Linked DNA regions of Pelagicoccus sp. SDUM812003. The protein of the gene in region 1 interacts with the protein of each later gene in a pairwise test. Links are inferred from orthologs where the notes say so. Each region holds a gene or a part of one and is shown in the gene's direction. Other genes may lie near its edges.

Region 1 (4,630 bases):
TCTCAATCCCGGCAGCTATACCTTCAAGGTGCGGGCTCAACTTGGAAACGGCGAGGTTTCCCCATGGACCAGCTACGCCTTCAGCATCAAGCCGCCGTTCTACCAGACCTACCTGGCCTACGCCATTTATCTAGTCATCCTGCTGCTCATCGTGCAAATCTCGGTCGAGCTCTACTCCAAGCGCCTCAAACGGCAAAACCTCCGCCTCGAAGGCATGGTGGCCGAGCGCACTCAGGAGATCGAATCGAAGAACCTGGAACTGGAAAACAAAAACGAGGAGCTGGCCAGCCAGTCCGACGAGCTGAGCCGTAAGGCATCCCAGCTGGCAGACGCGCTCGACCAGCTCCGCAGCGCCCAGGACCAGCTGCTCGCGACCGCCCGCACCGCCGGTCGGGCCGAGGTCGCCACCAACGTGCTGCACAACGTCGGCAACGTACTCAACAGCGTGAACATCGGCCTGTCCAATCTCTCTCGCTCCATGGAGAAATCCCGCATCGGACGATTGAAACAGGTTTCCAAAATGCTCAACGCCCATCGAGAAAACCTCGCGGAATACCTCACCACTGACGAAAAGGGAGTCCAGGTGCCCGCCTACCTCGACAAGCTAGCCGACGCGCTCGGCAACGAGTTGAGCGACTTCAGCTTGGAGCTGCGACAGATCGGCCAGAACATCGAGCACATCAAGCGCATCATCACGGCCCAGCAAGCTCACGCCAAAACCATCGGGATCGTCAGCCGGATCGACGTTTCCGAACTGCTCGATTCCGCCCTAGCCATCACCTTGGACGACAGCGATCCCCTGCGCCTTTCCATCCGCAAGGACTATCCAGGGGAACTTGCCATCGAATCGGACAAGCATCAGCTGCTGGAAGTGCTGATCAATCTCATCAAAAACGCCAAGGAATCGATCCTCGAGCGCGGACCGGACCAGGGAGAGATCACGATCGGCTTCTCCAAGCTTGCCGACGCCGAACAGGTGGAAATCCGCATCGCGGACAATGGCCTGGGCATCGCCTCGGAGCATTTGAAAAAACTCTTCTCGCACGGCTTCACCACAAAGAGCGAAGGACACGGCTTCGGCCTGCACAGCTGCGCCAATACCATCAAAAACCTCGGCGGGCGCCTCAGAATCGATAGCGAAGGACTGGGAAAAGGCGCCGTGGCGAACATCCATCTGCCTCTGAAAGCCCAGAAGCCGCCTGCCAGTCATGCCCCGAAACGCCCCTAGCGAAGGCCTCTCCGGGCATCCGCGCCTTCACCGAAGGGCCTCGCGGCCGATTGATAAGCTCGAACGCCATGTCACGAGCCAATCCGAGCCTTCCATCGCCACGCCTCCGCCACCTCGCCCGCGCCCTGCGGCCATGGCTGCCGGTGCTCGCAGCCTGCCTCTGCCTCGCCCTCTATTCGTGGAAGCCCGGATCGAGGGCGCCCGAAATCGCCTTTTCCCTTCGCGACAAGCTCGACCATTTCAGCGTCTACTTCTTGCTGGGCATTCTGACCGCAAAGGCCCTGCCGACCCAGCTCCGCGGCATGCCCCGCTGGCTGGTCGCCTTCGCCCTGGTCAGCGCCTTCGGCCTCAGCGACGAAATCGCCCAGCACTTCAATCCAGCCCGCACCGGCGATCCTCTCGATTGGCTCGCAGACAGCGTTGGAGCGCTCCTCGGAGCCTTCGCCTACATCCGTAGCGCAGCCTTCCAGAGACTGGTCGACTGGAGCCCAATCAGATGCTTCAAAAGGCAGCTTTGACCCCGCTGCGCGACCCCTCCCCCAGAGCTCCGAACCATTGAGCCATTGACCTTTGGCCCGGTTTCTTCTTTCAACGATCTCTATGAGCACTGACCTCCAAGAGATCGAATCCGTAGTCAAAACCATCGCCGTCGACGCCCGCGAGGCTTCCCTCGCCTTGGCGAACGTCTCCACCGAGAAGAAAAACAAGGCGATCCTGCGGCTGGCGGAACTCATCGAGGAAAACGTCGAGTCGCTGCGCACGGAGAACGCGAAAGACCTGGCCGCAGCGGAAAACTCCGGCATCAGCGGCGCCATGCTCAATCGGCTGCAGCTGAACGACTCCCGCATCGCCGGCATGATCGAAGGGGCGCGGCAGGTGGCCGCCCTGCCCGACCCGGTGGGAGAATCTCTCGACATCTACAAGCACCCGCAGGGCTTCACCATCGAAAAGGTGCGCGTGCCCATCGGAGTCATCGGCATCATCTACGAATCGCGCCCCAACGTCACCGTGGACTGCGCCATCCTCTGCCTGAAGTCAGGAAACGCCAGCATCCTGCGCGGGGGCAAGGAAGCCTTTCACACCAATACCGCCCTGGCGGCCCTCGTTTCCCGAGCTCTCGACGAAACCGGCCTTCCCACGAAAGCGGTTCAGTTCATCCCGACCACCGACCGCGCCGCTCTGAACACCTTGCTCAAGCTGCAGGATCAGATCCAGTGCATCATCCCGCGCGGCGGCGAGGGCCTGATCCGCTTCGTTTCGGAAAACTCCACCATTCCCGTCATCAAGCACTACGACGGCATCTGCACCCTATTCGTGGATCAGGCGGCCGACATCGATATGGCTACCAAGATCGTGGTGAACTCCAAGACGCACTACCCATCGGTGTGCAACGCGGGCGAAAACCTGCTGGTCGATCGCTCCATCGCCGCCAGCGCCCTGCCGGTCATCGCCAAAGCCCTGAAGGAAAAAGGCGTGGAACTGCGGGCCGACGCCGACGCCAAGGCCATCCTCGTTTCCGAGGACATCCCCTGCGTCGACGCCACGGAAGAGGACTGGGGCACCGAGTACCTCGACCTGATCATTTCCATCAAGATCGTCGATTCCGTGGAGGAGGCCATGGGCTTCATCAACCACTACGGCAGCTCGCACAGCGATTGCATCATCACGGGCAATCCGGAGGCCGCCACCCAGTTCCTCAACGGGGTGGACTCCTCCACCGTGTACTGGAACGTCAGCACCCGCTTCACCGACGGCTTCGAGTTCGGGCTCGGGGCGGAAATCGGCATCTCCACCGATCGGCTCCACGCCCGCGGTCCCATGGGCTTGCGCGAGCTCTGCAGCTACAAGTACAAGGTCGTCGGAGAGGGCCAGATCAAGGCCTAGGCCGACTGGAACAGCCGCCAACGCGGCAAACGACACTCTCCAAGCCGTCGCGCCGCAGCGACGGCTTTTTTTATTTCTGCAGCTCCAGCATGGCTTTGCCAAACTGCTCGCCGAGATCCACGAAGCCGTCGCTGTCGTAGTGCCATTTATCTGAATACGCGTAGCCGTCGGTGCTCGTGACAAAAGCGGCGTTGGCATCGCTCTCGCAAAAGGCGGCCTGCTGGTGCCGGACGACGTTTCCGAAATTCCAAACCAGACCATCCTCCGGATCCTGGCCGGAATCGCTGATGCGTCCGATCACCACGGGAAGATCGTCATCGCGCAACGCGGCCCGAAAGAGTCCCACCAGCTGCTCCAAGTTTTCCGCGTAGCGATAGGCCGCGCCGATCTGGTGGCCATCGCTTTCGCCCTGCATCCAAACTATGCCCGCCGGGACCAGCTGATCGTCCTCGCCATCTCCATCGATGTCGCGAGCGGCAAAGGCGTTTCGGATCGTGGCAAGGCAGTGGTCCCACTGGTTCACCCCCTCGCTCCGATCGTATCCAAAAAACCAGTTGCCCCAAGGCTCCTCGCTCAAGGCATCCAGCGAGCTGCCGCCCTTCGCATACTTCACGATGGCGATCGGCGAATCAGGATCGTGGGCGCTCAACGTTTTCGCGAAACCCAGCTCCGGACCGAAACGATTCGACAGCTCATTGGCGCTTCCGTCGGATTTGAATCCGGTGCCGTGGCCCGGCTTCAAAGGCGCCCAGATGCCGCGACCATCTCTGGGCTCGTCGTCATCGGCTGTATTGCCATGGAAGATACGAACCTCGCCCGGAAAATCGGCATAGCCGGGCTCCAGTTCATTCACGTAGCCGTAGCCTTCCATATTCGACTGACCGGCCATGAGGTAGACCTGATACTCTCGAGCGTTCGCGGAGACGATCGAAGCGAAACACAACGTTGCGGGGATAAGATGACGTAACATAGGCGACGACTCTGATTCACCGTCTCGAATCGAGCAATCTCGAAGTAGCGAGGCGTCGACCCGAGCGCCCTACTCGGGATTCCTGATCCGATCCAATTTCTCGCTTCCCAATGGCATGCGCACCTGGAAACGGCTGCCTTCGCCTTTGGCGCTGGTCAGATCGATGCTTCCTCCCACCGCGTTCACCAGCCGCTTCACGATGGCCAGCCCCAAGCCCGCTCCGCCGAACTTTCGCGTGGTGCTGTCGTCCTCCTGCACGAAGTCGTCGAAGATCGCCTGTTGGCGCTCCTTGGCGACTCCGATCCCCGTATCCGCGACCTCGATACCTATGCCCGGCTTGGCCCCGGGGTAGAACGTGATGGACTGGATCTTCAAACGCACTTCCCCCTTGGGGGTGAACTTGACCGCGTTGCTCAGCAAGTTCCAGAGCACTTGACGCAGAATGATGGGGTCGAACTCCATCACCTTGAGCTCCTTCGGGATCTCGGGAGCATGAAAGGCGATCCCCTTGGCCTTGGCTTGAGCCTCGATCAGCTGAAGAACCGGGG
Region 2 (4,578 bases), on another replicon or contig:
CGTCGCCACGATTCAAATACAGATAAGGGAAGGTTCCGGTGAAGTTGACCTGCGGTCCATATCCATGCCCAATCCCCGCCAGCTTAAACGCGAGCTCGATCCCCAGTTCCCGAGCCCAGCGCACGTAGTTGCAGACGAACAGGTCCAGCAAGCCATCATTGTCCACGTCCACCCACGCCGCGCTCGTGCTCCAATCGTTTTCCAGCCCACGCACGCCCGCCGCGGCGCTCACCTCCACGAAGCCGTTTCCCCGCAGGTTTCGAAAAAGACGGTTCGGCCCCACACCGGTAAGAAAAAGATCGCTCCAGCCATCGTTGTCGTAGTCGGCCGCCGCGATCCCCATGCCGTACATGCTCACCGCCAAGCCCAGCTCCATGGCCACTTCTTCAAAATGTCCCTGGCCATCGTTTCGATACACCGCCAGGCGCGTTGGATCGGCGCCCGGCTGGCGCTCCCATTCCCAGTAGTCGCTGTTGGCAAATACGAGATCCTGATCCCCGTCGTTGTCGAAGTCGAAAAACGCCACCCCGCTTCCCATGGTTTCCGGCAGGAGATTCTGGCTGGTCGCTCCATTGTTGTGCGCGAAGGAGATGCCGGACGATTTGGTGACGTCGATAAAGCGCGGAGCGGGCGGCTCCGCATCGAATCGGTCCGAGGCGAAGAAGCCGAAGCAGGCCACCACCACCAGGATGCAAAGTCCCCAGAGCGCACAGAGCGCCCGCGACACCCGAGGCGGGGCCACGGATCGATCCCGGTGGCTCTGGAGCGTTTCGGTCTTCTGGTGCATGAGGGGAAAAATGCGACTTCCGGTCGTCACCCCATAGAAAAGAGCTAGCCATCGGCCAGTGGCGAGTGTTTTCCTGTGCAGGTCCAGACCCCGCCCTACATGCCGGAAATCGCCACAGCCACCCCCCTTCCTGGAGTGTCCCCGAGACGTTCGCCACTTCGCGCCTTCCTGTTGCTGTTCGCCTTGTGGACCGCGATCGGCCTGTCCTTCGCCAGCCAATTCTACCTGTCCAGCAGCTTGTCCGGCTACCCCGTCACCTGGTCCCAAGCGCTCTCCTACTCCCTGGTCGATTGGTACGTCTGGGCCGCCCTGTCCGTGGGCGTGCTGGCGCTCTGCCGCCGCTACCCCATCGAACGGCTGCGCTGGTCCAATCCGCTACTTATCCACCTCATCGCCAGCACCAGCATCGCCCTTCTCTACGCCTTCATCCGCGCCCTGGTCGCTCAAGCTCAAAGCTGGCTCATCGGCGACCCGGCCAGCTACGTCGAGCTCATCCAGCCGCTGCTCTTCAAGACCTACCACTTCAACTTCATCGTATACTGGGTCATCGCTGCGATCGCCCACGCCGCGAGCTACTACCGCAAGTTTCACGAGCGGGAGCGCTCCGCCCTCGATCTGGAGAGGCGCCTGACCGAAGCACGCCTGCAAGCCCTGCAAGCCCAGCTCAACCCGCACTTCCTCTTCAACGCCATGCACAGCATCTCCGCTCTCATGCACAAGGATGTCGACGCGGCGGACTCCATGCTGGCGAAACTCTCCGACCTGCTCCGGCTCAGCCTGAAAAAGGACAAGAACCAGACCATTCCGCTTTCCGAGGAAATCACCTTCCTGCAAAGCTACCTCGATATCGAGCGCATCCGCTTCGGCGACCGACTCGCCACCGAGTTCGACATCCCGGCCGAATTGCACACGCAGCACGTACCCAGTTTCATCCTACAGCCCATCGTGGAGAACGCCCTGAAACACGGCATCGCCCCCTACGCCCGGCCCGGAAAGCTGACCATCAGCGCCCGAGCAAGTGAACGTTCACTGCAACTCGAAGTGAAGGACAACGGTGGAGGCTTGGCAGACCACACCCAGGATGGTATCGGTCTCTCGAATACAAAAACCCGCCTCTCCGAACTCTATGGTGATCGTCAGAGTTTCTCCATCACCCAACGACCCGAAGGAGGCGTTCGCGTTCTTATCACCCTCCCCCTCTCAGACTAACCCGCCGCTACGCCTTTCCCCGCCATGCCCCTCCGCACTCTCATCGTAGACGACGAAGCGCTCGCCCGCGACCGGCTGCGCAGCCTGCTCGAAAAAGACGAGCGCATCGAGCTGGTCGGCGAAGCGGGAGATGGGGCCACCGCCTTGCGCCTCTGCCGCGAGCTGCAGCCGGAACTGCTCTTCCTCGACATTCAAATGCCGGAAAAAACCGGCATCGAGGCCGCGACCGAGCTGCAGAGCAGCCTGCCCAAACTCCCGCTCATCATCTTCGTCACCGCCTACGACACCTTCGCCCTCAAGGCCTTCGACCTTCACGCCACGGACTACCTGCTCAAGCCATTCGACCGAGCCCGCTTCGAAGCGGCGCTGGACAAAGCGATCGCCGCCCACGCCCGGCAAAGCCCCAGCGACATCGACCAAAAGCTGGCCAGCCTGCTGCGCGAGTTCGCTCCCGCTGCCGGCGCCAAGCGCTACCTGGACCGACTCTCCATCAAAACCGAAGGACGGGTGATCCTGGCCCGCGTGGAGGACATCGACTGGATCGGCTCCGCCAACAACTACGTGGAAATCCATATCGGCAAGGCTCAGCACCTGATGCGCGAAACCCTCAGCCAGCTGGAAACCCAGCTCGATCCGGAACGCTTCCTGCGCATCAGCCGCTCCACCATCGTCTGCATCGATCGCATTCGCGAGATCCAGCCGCTCTTCCACGGCGAGCATGCCGTCATCCTGCGCGATGGCGCCAAACTCACCGCCAGTCGCAGCTACAAGGACGCTCTCAAGCCGCTGCTCGGAAAGTAAGCTACGCCGGAGGAACCCTCCCCTCGCCAGGAACGCGTCCCGACCAAAATCGAAGCCGGGCCTCCTCCCTGCCATTTCACCCCTTTTCGCGAGCGGTTCGTCCCTAAAGCGTTCACAAACGCCTCTCCGCGCCTAAAGGTAGGAGCAGTTCAACGGATTCCCTCTTCAAGATCAGCGGTAGGATTTGCGAGGAGGACCAGTTTAGTTCACTGGTTGTCACACAATTCAGGTCGAAAATCCTCCACCCGGTTCGTCAGCCCGGGTCGGAGGATTTTTCGCGTTCGGACGAATTCCGATACGATCCGCCCGATTGAAAGCCCCACCCCAAAACGCGCCCTACTGGTATTTCACCACCTTATATCAGCAGTTCGTCCCTCTAATATTCACAAGACGGCGCCCCAGGACAAATATGGGTCCCAGACTAACCCAAACCAGAGGTGGAGCGCTTTCGACCAGCCTCCACAGTCTCAAGCCCCATGAAAAACACGCTTACCACCATCCTGCTCGCTTCTCTGGCGAGCCTCAGCTCCCTGCGCGCCGACAGCATTCTCGATTGGAACGAGCAAATGCTGGACGCCATTCGCCTCTCCCGCACGCCGCCCCCGCAGGCCAGCTACGCCCTGGCCGTCTACCACGCTTCCATCTACGACGCGGTCAACGGCATCGAAGGGTCCTACCAGCCCTACTATGTCACCGAAACCGCCCCAGACGGGGCCGACCGGGAAGCCGCCGCCGCGGAGGCCGCACGCGTGGCCTTCATGAAGGTGATGGGCAAAAAAGCCAACCCCAGCCCCTTCCTCTCCGTCTACAAGGAGAAGCTCGCCGAGATCCCCGACGGTCCGGCCAAGCAAGACGGACTCGCTTGGGGCAAGCTCGTGGCGGAGCGCATCATCGCCCTGCGGGAAAACGACGGCACCATGGCTCGCGTCGATCCGGTGATCGGGGAGACCCCGGGAGTATGGAAGCCCACCCCTCCATTCTTTCGAGCCCCCACCGACCCACACTGGGGCAATGTAAAACCGTTCACCATGAAGAGCGGCGACCAGTTTCGTCCGAAACCGCCCCCTGCCATCGACAGCGAGGAATTCGCCGAAGCGACCAACGAAGTGCAGCGCCTAGGCCACCGCGACTCCACCGAACGCAGCGAATACGAGACCAATAGCACCATCTTCTGGTCGGACGACCTCGGCACCGCCACCCCACCCGGGCACTGGAACGTGGTCGCCCAGGACATTTCTCGAGAGCAGGGCCTAAGCTTCACCGAAAACGCTCGCCTCTTCGCCTTGCTCAACCTCACCGCAGCCGACGCCGGCATCTCGGTCTGGGAGGCCAAGTACCACTACAACTTCTGGCGCCCGGAAAACGCCATTCGCGAAGCGGACACCTACGAGCACGCCGGCGTGGTTCACGACCCGGAATTCATCCCGCTCATGCCTAGCCCGACCTTCCCCGACTACACCTCCGGGCACAGCACCTTCAGTCGAGCCTGCACCCAAGCCCTGACCCGTTTCTTCGGCACCGACAAGATCACCTTCAGCACCGTGTCGGAAGGCTTTCCGGGCGACGTGCGCACCTTTCACAGCTTCTCCGAAGCCGCCAAGGAGGTAGGACGTTCCCGCATCTTCGGCGGCATCCACTACAAGTTCGCCGACATCGAAGGACAGCGCTCCGGCAAAGCTCTCGCCAACTACGTCGCCGACAACTTCCTTCTGCCGCGTTAGCGCTGGCAGAAAAACGCCTCGCCTCCTTCAAACGTCGTACAAAAAAGCTTTAGAGTCCCC
Region 3 (4,773 bases), on another replicon or contig:
CTCGGCGGCCGTGCTCAAGACTGCCGAGCTGGGTATTGTAGAGTTTTGGGAAATCATCACGCGGCCCCGCACCTTGGCCGCGCTTCAGCTCTCGTTCATCACCGCCGCCATAGCCGCCATGGTCAACGCCGTCTTTGGCACTCTCGTCGCCTGGACCCTCGCGCGCTACGAGTTCCCAGGCAAAAAGCTGGTCGACGCCATGATCGACTTGCCTTTCGCCTTGCCGACCGCCGTCGCAGGCATCGCCCTCACTGCCATCTACGCCCCCAACGGCTTCTTCGGCCAATGGCTCGAGCCGCTCGGCATCAAAGTCGCCTTCTCGCCCATCGGGATTACCATCGCACTCATCTTCATCGGCATTCCGTTCGCGGTCCGCACGGTACAGCCGGTTCTAGAAAACGTCGAAACCGAGCTGGAGGAAGCCGCCGCGATGCTCGGGGCAACCCGTCTGCAAACCATCGGTAGAGTCATACTCCCGACCTTACTCCCGGCGGCGCTCACCGGGTTCGCTCTGTCGTTTGCCCGCGGCATTGGCGAGTATGGCTCTGTCGTGTTCATTTCGGGAAACATGCCCATGCGCACCGAGATTGCTCCGCTGCTGATCGTCACCCAGCTCGAGCAGTACGACTATGCTGCCGCTACCGCTATCGCGGTGACCATGCTAGCGATCTCCTTCTTGTCCCTTTTCCTAATCAACCTCCTACAGCGTTGGAGCAGCGTCCGCACCGGACAATCGGTCCGCTAGCCAAACCCGCAACAACAAACAGGATCCAACCATGGCTGGAAAACTTCCTTCTCTTCGCGTCCGCGCGAAAAAACAATCAACAGCTGACCCGACTTGGCTGCGACGATCTCTCATCGGAGCCTCGTTGGCATTCCTGCTCTTGCTGCTGCTCTCCCCTCTCATCGCCGTATTCGCGGAATCTCTACGTAAAGGATTGGGAGCCTACTTCGCATCCTTCAGCGATCCGGACGCCTTGCATGCGATCTACCTGACTCTCTTAGTCGCGGCCATATCAGTGCCGCTCAATTTAGTATTCGGAGTCGTAGCCAGCTGGGCTATCGCCAAGCATGATTTCAAAGGCAAGAGCCTGCTTGTCACTCTGATTGACCTGCCCTTCTCCGTGTCGCCTGTGGTATCCGGGCTTATCTTCGTCCTCCTCTTCGGAGCCCACGGCTGGCTGGGGCCATGGCTCCATGAGCGCGACATACAGATCATATTCGCCGTGCCAGGCATCACGCTCGCTACCATATTCATCACCTTTCCCTTCGTCGCCAGAGAGCTGATACCTGCCATGCAGGCCGACGGAAGGGAAGAGGAACAGGCTGCCTATCTGCTCGGAGCCAGCGGCTGGCAGATCTTCCGCAGAGTCACATTGCCCAACATACGGTGGGCTCTCATATATGGAGTCCTGCTTTGCAATGCCCGAGCCATGGGAGAGTTCGGAGCCGTATCCGTTGTTTCAGGACACATTCGAGGACTGACCAACACCATGCCGCTGCACGTGGAAATTCTCTACAACGAGTACAACTTCGTCGCCGCCTTCGCCGTCGCTTCGCTTCTCGCCGGGCTGGCTTTGGTCACTTTGGCGGGCAAGACCTTCATCGAATGGCGACTCGTCCGGCGCCACGAACGGCGAGCTTCCGAACGCCTGCCCGACAACCGGCCGCTCCACCTCGCTAATGCAAGCTAGCCAACAACTTCCATCGATCAAAGCCGTTCAACAAACGAGAGCTACATGAGCATACACGCAAAAAACATCAGCAAGACCTTCGGCAGAACCGTCGCGCTCGACAACGTCACTCTGGAGGTCCCTAGCGGCGAACTGGTCGCGCTCGTCGGACCCTCCGGATCCGGTAAAACAACGCTTCTCCGCATCCTTTCAGGCTTGGAATCTCCGGACGAGCGCAGCGGGAATCTGTTCTTCCATGGCGAAAACGTATCCAATATTCCAGCGCGTCAACGCCAGGTCGGTATGGTCTTCCAGCACTACGCCCTCTTCCGTCACATGACCGTGCGCGACAACATCGCCTTCGGCCTCGCCGTTCGGCCGAAGAAGGCTCGCCCCACGAAAGCGGAAATCGACGCCAAGGTGTCCCGCCTCCTCGAGCTCGTCCAACTCTCTGGCCTAGAGAATCGCCTTCCAGGAGAGCTTTCGGGTGGGCAGCGCCAGCGCATCGCCCTCGCTCGCGCCCTCGCCATCGAGCCGAAGGTCCTCCTGCTGGATGAACCCTTCGGCGCTCTTGACGCGAAAGTACGCAAGGACCTGCGCCGCTGGCTTCGGCACTTCCACGAAGAGCTGCGTCTGACCACCGTCTTCGTCACCCACGACCAGGAGGAAGCCCTCGAGTTGGCTGACCAAGTCGTGGTGATGAACCATGCGCGTATCGAGCAAGTGGGTACACCTCAAAACGTCTTCGACCATCCAGCATCGCCTTTCGTCATCGAGTTCATGGGCAACGTCAACCGCCTCGCCAGCGGCTTCGGCAATCTAAAGGTCGCCGAACGCGATCAGCTCTACGTCCGTCCCCACGACATCGAGATCCTCTCCGATATCGACGCCTCTCCGCTGAGCGCCCGAGTGCAGCACATCTTCTCCGCCGGCAGCGTAGGCAGCGTCGCTCTCGAGCGCCTCGATACTCGCGAACAGCTTGAAGCCGAAGTGTCGCGGTCCGAACTTGACGAACTCCAGCTCCAACCGGGCCAGAACGTGAGCATCAGGTTCCGCCACATACGACTGTTCGAGAAGAGTCGCTCCGGCCGACTCGAACTCGTCGAAAGACTGAGCGAGCAGGGAGAGATAGCATCCAAAGCATAAGGCACAAGATTCCTCCTACGCCTACTATGCTGTAGCCGCGAATCAGACGCCGCCTTCTCGGCCCGGATTAGATAAGATTTCCATCAATACACTACTTTCCTTTTCCTATAAAATCAGTTAGTTTTCTGGGCAACCCCGTCGCAATCATGACCCAGCTCTACCCGCCCTTTCCGAAACCGACGCCCGAGATCGAACGAGACCGCAGAATCGTCGTATCAGCCATCTTAGCGCTTGCAGCGCTGGTCGCCATAGCGGCCTATTTCCATTTTCCCTTCCGCAGCGATTCCGAATTGCTTCACGTTTCCTACGACGCGTCCCGCGAGTACTATGCGGCTCTCAACCAAGCCTACTACGAAACCCTACCTGATTCTGCCCACACTCGCATAGTCATGAGCCACGCTGGCTCCGTCCGACAAGCTAGCAACCTCGCTCGTGGCCAAATCGCCGACGTGGTCTCCCTCGCCTCCGCCTACGACACCCAAAACATCGTAGATCACAACGGCTGCGCGAGTGCGGACTGGCAGGAGTCCTTCCCCTACCTCAGCTCACCTTTCCACTCCAGCATTTCCCTCGTCGTTCGCTCGGGAAATCCCTTGCGCATTCGGGACTGGCCCGACCTTTGGCGCTCGGATGTCAAGCTCGCCTTGACGAGTCCAGACCGGTCCGGAGCCGGACGCTGGGCCTTCCTCGCCCTGGAACGAGCAGCCAAGGAGAGTGCGGCCGAAGAAACACGGGCCATACTCGAGCTGCAAAAACTCTACCTCAGAGTGACGCATATCGACTCTGGCGCCCGCACGGCATTGTCGAAATTCGCGCTGCGCCTAGATCTCGACGCCTTCCTTACATGGGAGAGCGACGCCCTGAAACTCGCGGAGCTTGGCTACCCAGATCTCGAGGCTGTCCACTTCCCCCGCAGCATACTAGCCGCTCCCAAGATTGCCATTCTCCAGCGCCATGTCGAAAAGCGCAGAACCCAAGACATCGCACACGACTACCTCGCATTCCAGTTCAGCGAGACTGGCCAACTTCTAGCCGCTAATCACCACCTGAGGCCTAGCGACCCAGCCGTAGCTGCGCAAACCGCATCATCATTCCCGACGCGCGACCTGTACACAATCAAACCCAACAGCTGGCAGGAGACCTTCGCTGCCAGAGGGATCTACTCCCATCTCGAAGGGCTGAGAGAAGCCAGCCGAGGCGGTAGAGAATGACTCAGCGCCTTCTAGTTCCGTAGAAATCGAGTTCCAAATCAAACCACTACCCCAAACTCCTAAAAGCTTGCCCCCTAATTTCCGATAGATTTAGTAGCCTTTTATGAAACTGTCAAAAAAAGCGGAATACGGCCTACGCGCCATGATCGACCTCGGCATTGCCCAATCCCTGGAGTACGAAGTGGTACCGCTAAGCGAACTAGCCGAAGCCGAGAACCTGCCGATCAAGTTTCTCGAGCAGATCATGATAGAACTCCGCCGCGAAGGTCTGGTCGCGACCCAACGCGGCAAGGCGGGTGGCTACTACGTGGCCAAAGAACTCTCCTCCATAAAGATAGGACAAATCGTCCGCCTCCTCGACGGTCCGCTTGCTCCTATTTGCTGCGCCAGCCAAACCGCCTACGAACGCTGCTCCTGCCCTGACGAGGAGCATTGCGGACTTCGTATGCTGATGATCGATGTGCGCAACGCCATGTCGAATATACTCGATCGCTACAGCCTTCACGACGTGGTCGAAGTCACACTGCGCAAGATTCGCCGAAGCGGAGCCGACAACTACTTTATGCGCATGAAGAACAAAGCCAAGGAATCCGCCACGCGAAACAACGCCGCTGACCCTAAGGACGGATTTCTAGCGGAGCTCATGAACGATTTGGGAGACAAGTCCAACTAAACCCGCCCTCCAAGCGGGTCCTTGCGGAATAGCCACATCACCAATGACCTGGGAGATCCTGCTCGTATTT

Evidence for each region.
Region 2: the proteins of QEH54_RS10960 (region 1) and QEH54_RS05540 interact in binary tests that used the Escherichia coli proteins (3 or more experiments, as listed by UniProt). The link is inferred for Pelagicoccus sp. SDUM812003 from one-to-one orthologs.
Region 3: the proteins of QEH54_RS10960 (region 1) and QEH54_RS21370 interact in binary tests that used the Escherichia coli proteins (3 or more experiments, as listed by UniProt). The link is inferred for Pelagicoccus sp. SDUM812003 from one-to-one orthologs.

Annotation. Positions count from the first base shown.
Region 1 is NZ_JARXHY010000006.1:313,045-317,674, reverse strand. The notes cover bases 1,161-3,970. They hold QEH54_RS10960 (glutamate-5-semialdehyde dehydrogenase), read left to right. Parts: upstream 1,161-1,828; coding sequence 1,829-3,112; downstream 3,113-3,970. Other genes in these bases: QEH54_RS10955 (sialate O-acetylesterase), read right to left, coding at 3,183-3,970; QEH54_RS10965 (VanZ family protein), read left to right, coding at 1,297-1,746; QEH54_RS10970 (ATP-binding protein), read left to right, coding at 1,161-1,228. In the rest of the region: more of QEH54_RS10970, read left to right, coding at 1-1,160; more of QEH54_RS10955, read right to left, coding at 3,971-4,082; QEH54_RS10950 (ATP-binding protein), read right to left, coding at 4,152-4,630. UniProt on the Escherichia coli protein: Catalyzes the NADPH-dependent reduction of L-glutamate 5-phosphate into L-glutamate 5-semialdehyde and phosphate. The product spontaneously undergoes cyclization to form 1-pyrroline-5-carboxylate.
Region 2 is NZ_JARXHY010000003.1:267,780-272,357, reverse strand. What follows is about bases 1,151-3,908. They hold QEH54_RS05540 (LytTR family DNA-binding domain-containing protein), read left to right. Parts: upstream 1,151-2,020; coding sequence 2,021-2,797; downstream 2,798-3,908. Other genes in these bases: QEH54_RS05535 (vanadium-dependent haloperoxidase), read left to right, coding at 3,274-3,908; QEH54_RS05545 (histidine kinase), read left to right, coding at 1,151-1,996. Also shown: QEH54_RS05550 (CRTAC1 family protein), read right to left, coding at 1-787; more of QEH54_RS05545, read left to right, coding at 923-1,150; more of QEH54_RS05535, read left to right, coding at 3,909-4,518. UniProt on the Escherichia coli protein: Member of the two-component regulatory system BtsS/BtsR, which is part of a nutrient-sensing regulatory network composed of BtsS/BtsR, the low-affinity pyruvate signaling system YpdA/YpdB and their respective target proteins, BtsT and YhjX.
Region 3 is NZ_JARXHY010000024.1:4,631-9,403, reverse strand. Bases 827-3,779 are described here. They hold QEH54_RS21370 (sulfate ABC transporter ATP-binding protein), read left to right. Parts: upstream 827-1,739; coding sequence 1,740-2,819; downstream 2,820-3,779. Other genes in these bases: QEH54_RS21365 (sulfate ABC transporter substrate-binding protein), read left to right, coding at 2,966-3,779; cysW (sulfate ABC transporter permease subunit CysW), read left to right, coding at 827-1,694. In the rest of the region: sulfate ABC transporter permease subunit CysT, read left to right, coding at 1-745; more of cysW, read left to right, coding at 777-826; more of QEH54_RS21365, read left to right, coding at 3,780-4,030; QEH54_RS21360 (Rrf2 family transcriptional regulator), read left to right, coding at 4,134-4,703; QEH54_RS21355 (sodium:proton antiporter), read left to right, coding at 4,747-4,773. UniProt on the Escherichia coli protein: Part of the ABC transporter complex CysAWTP involved in sulfate/thiosulfate import. Responsible for energy coupling to the transport system.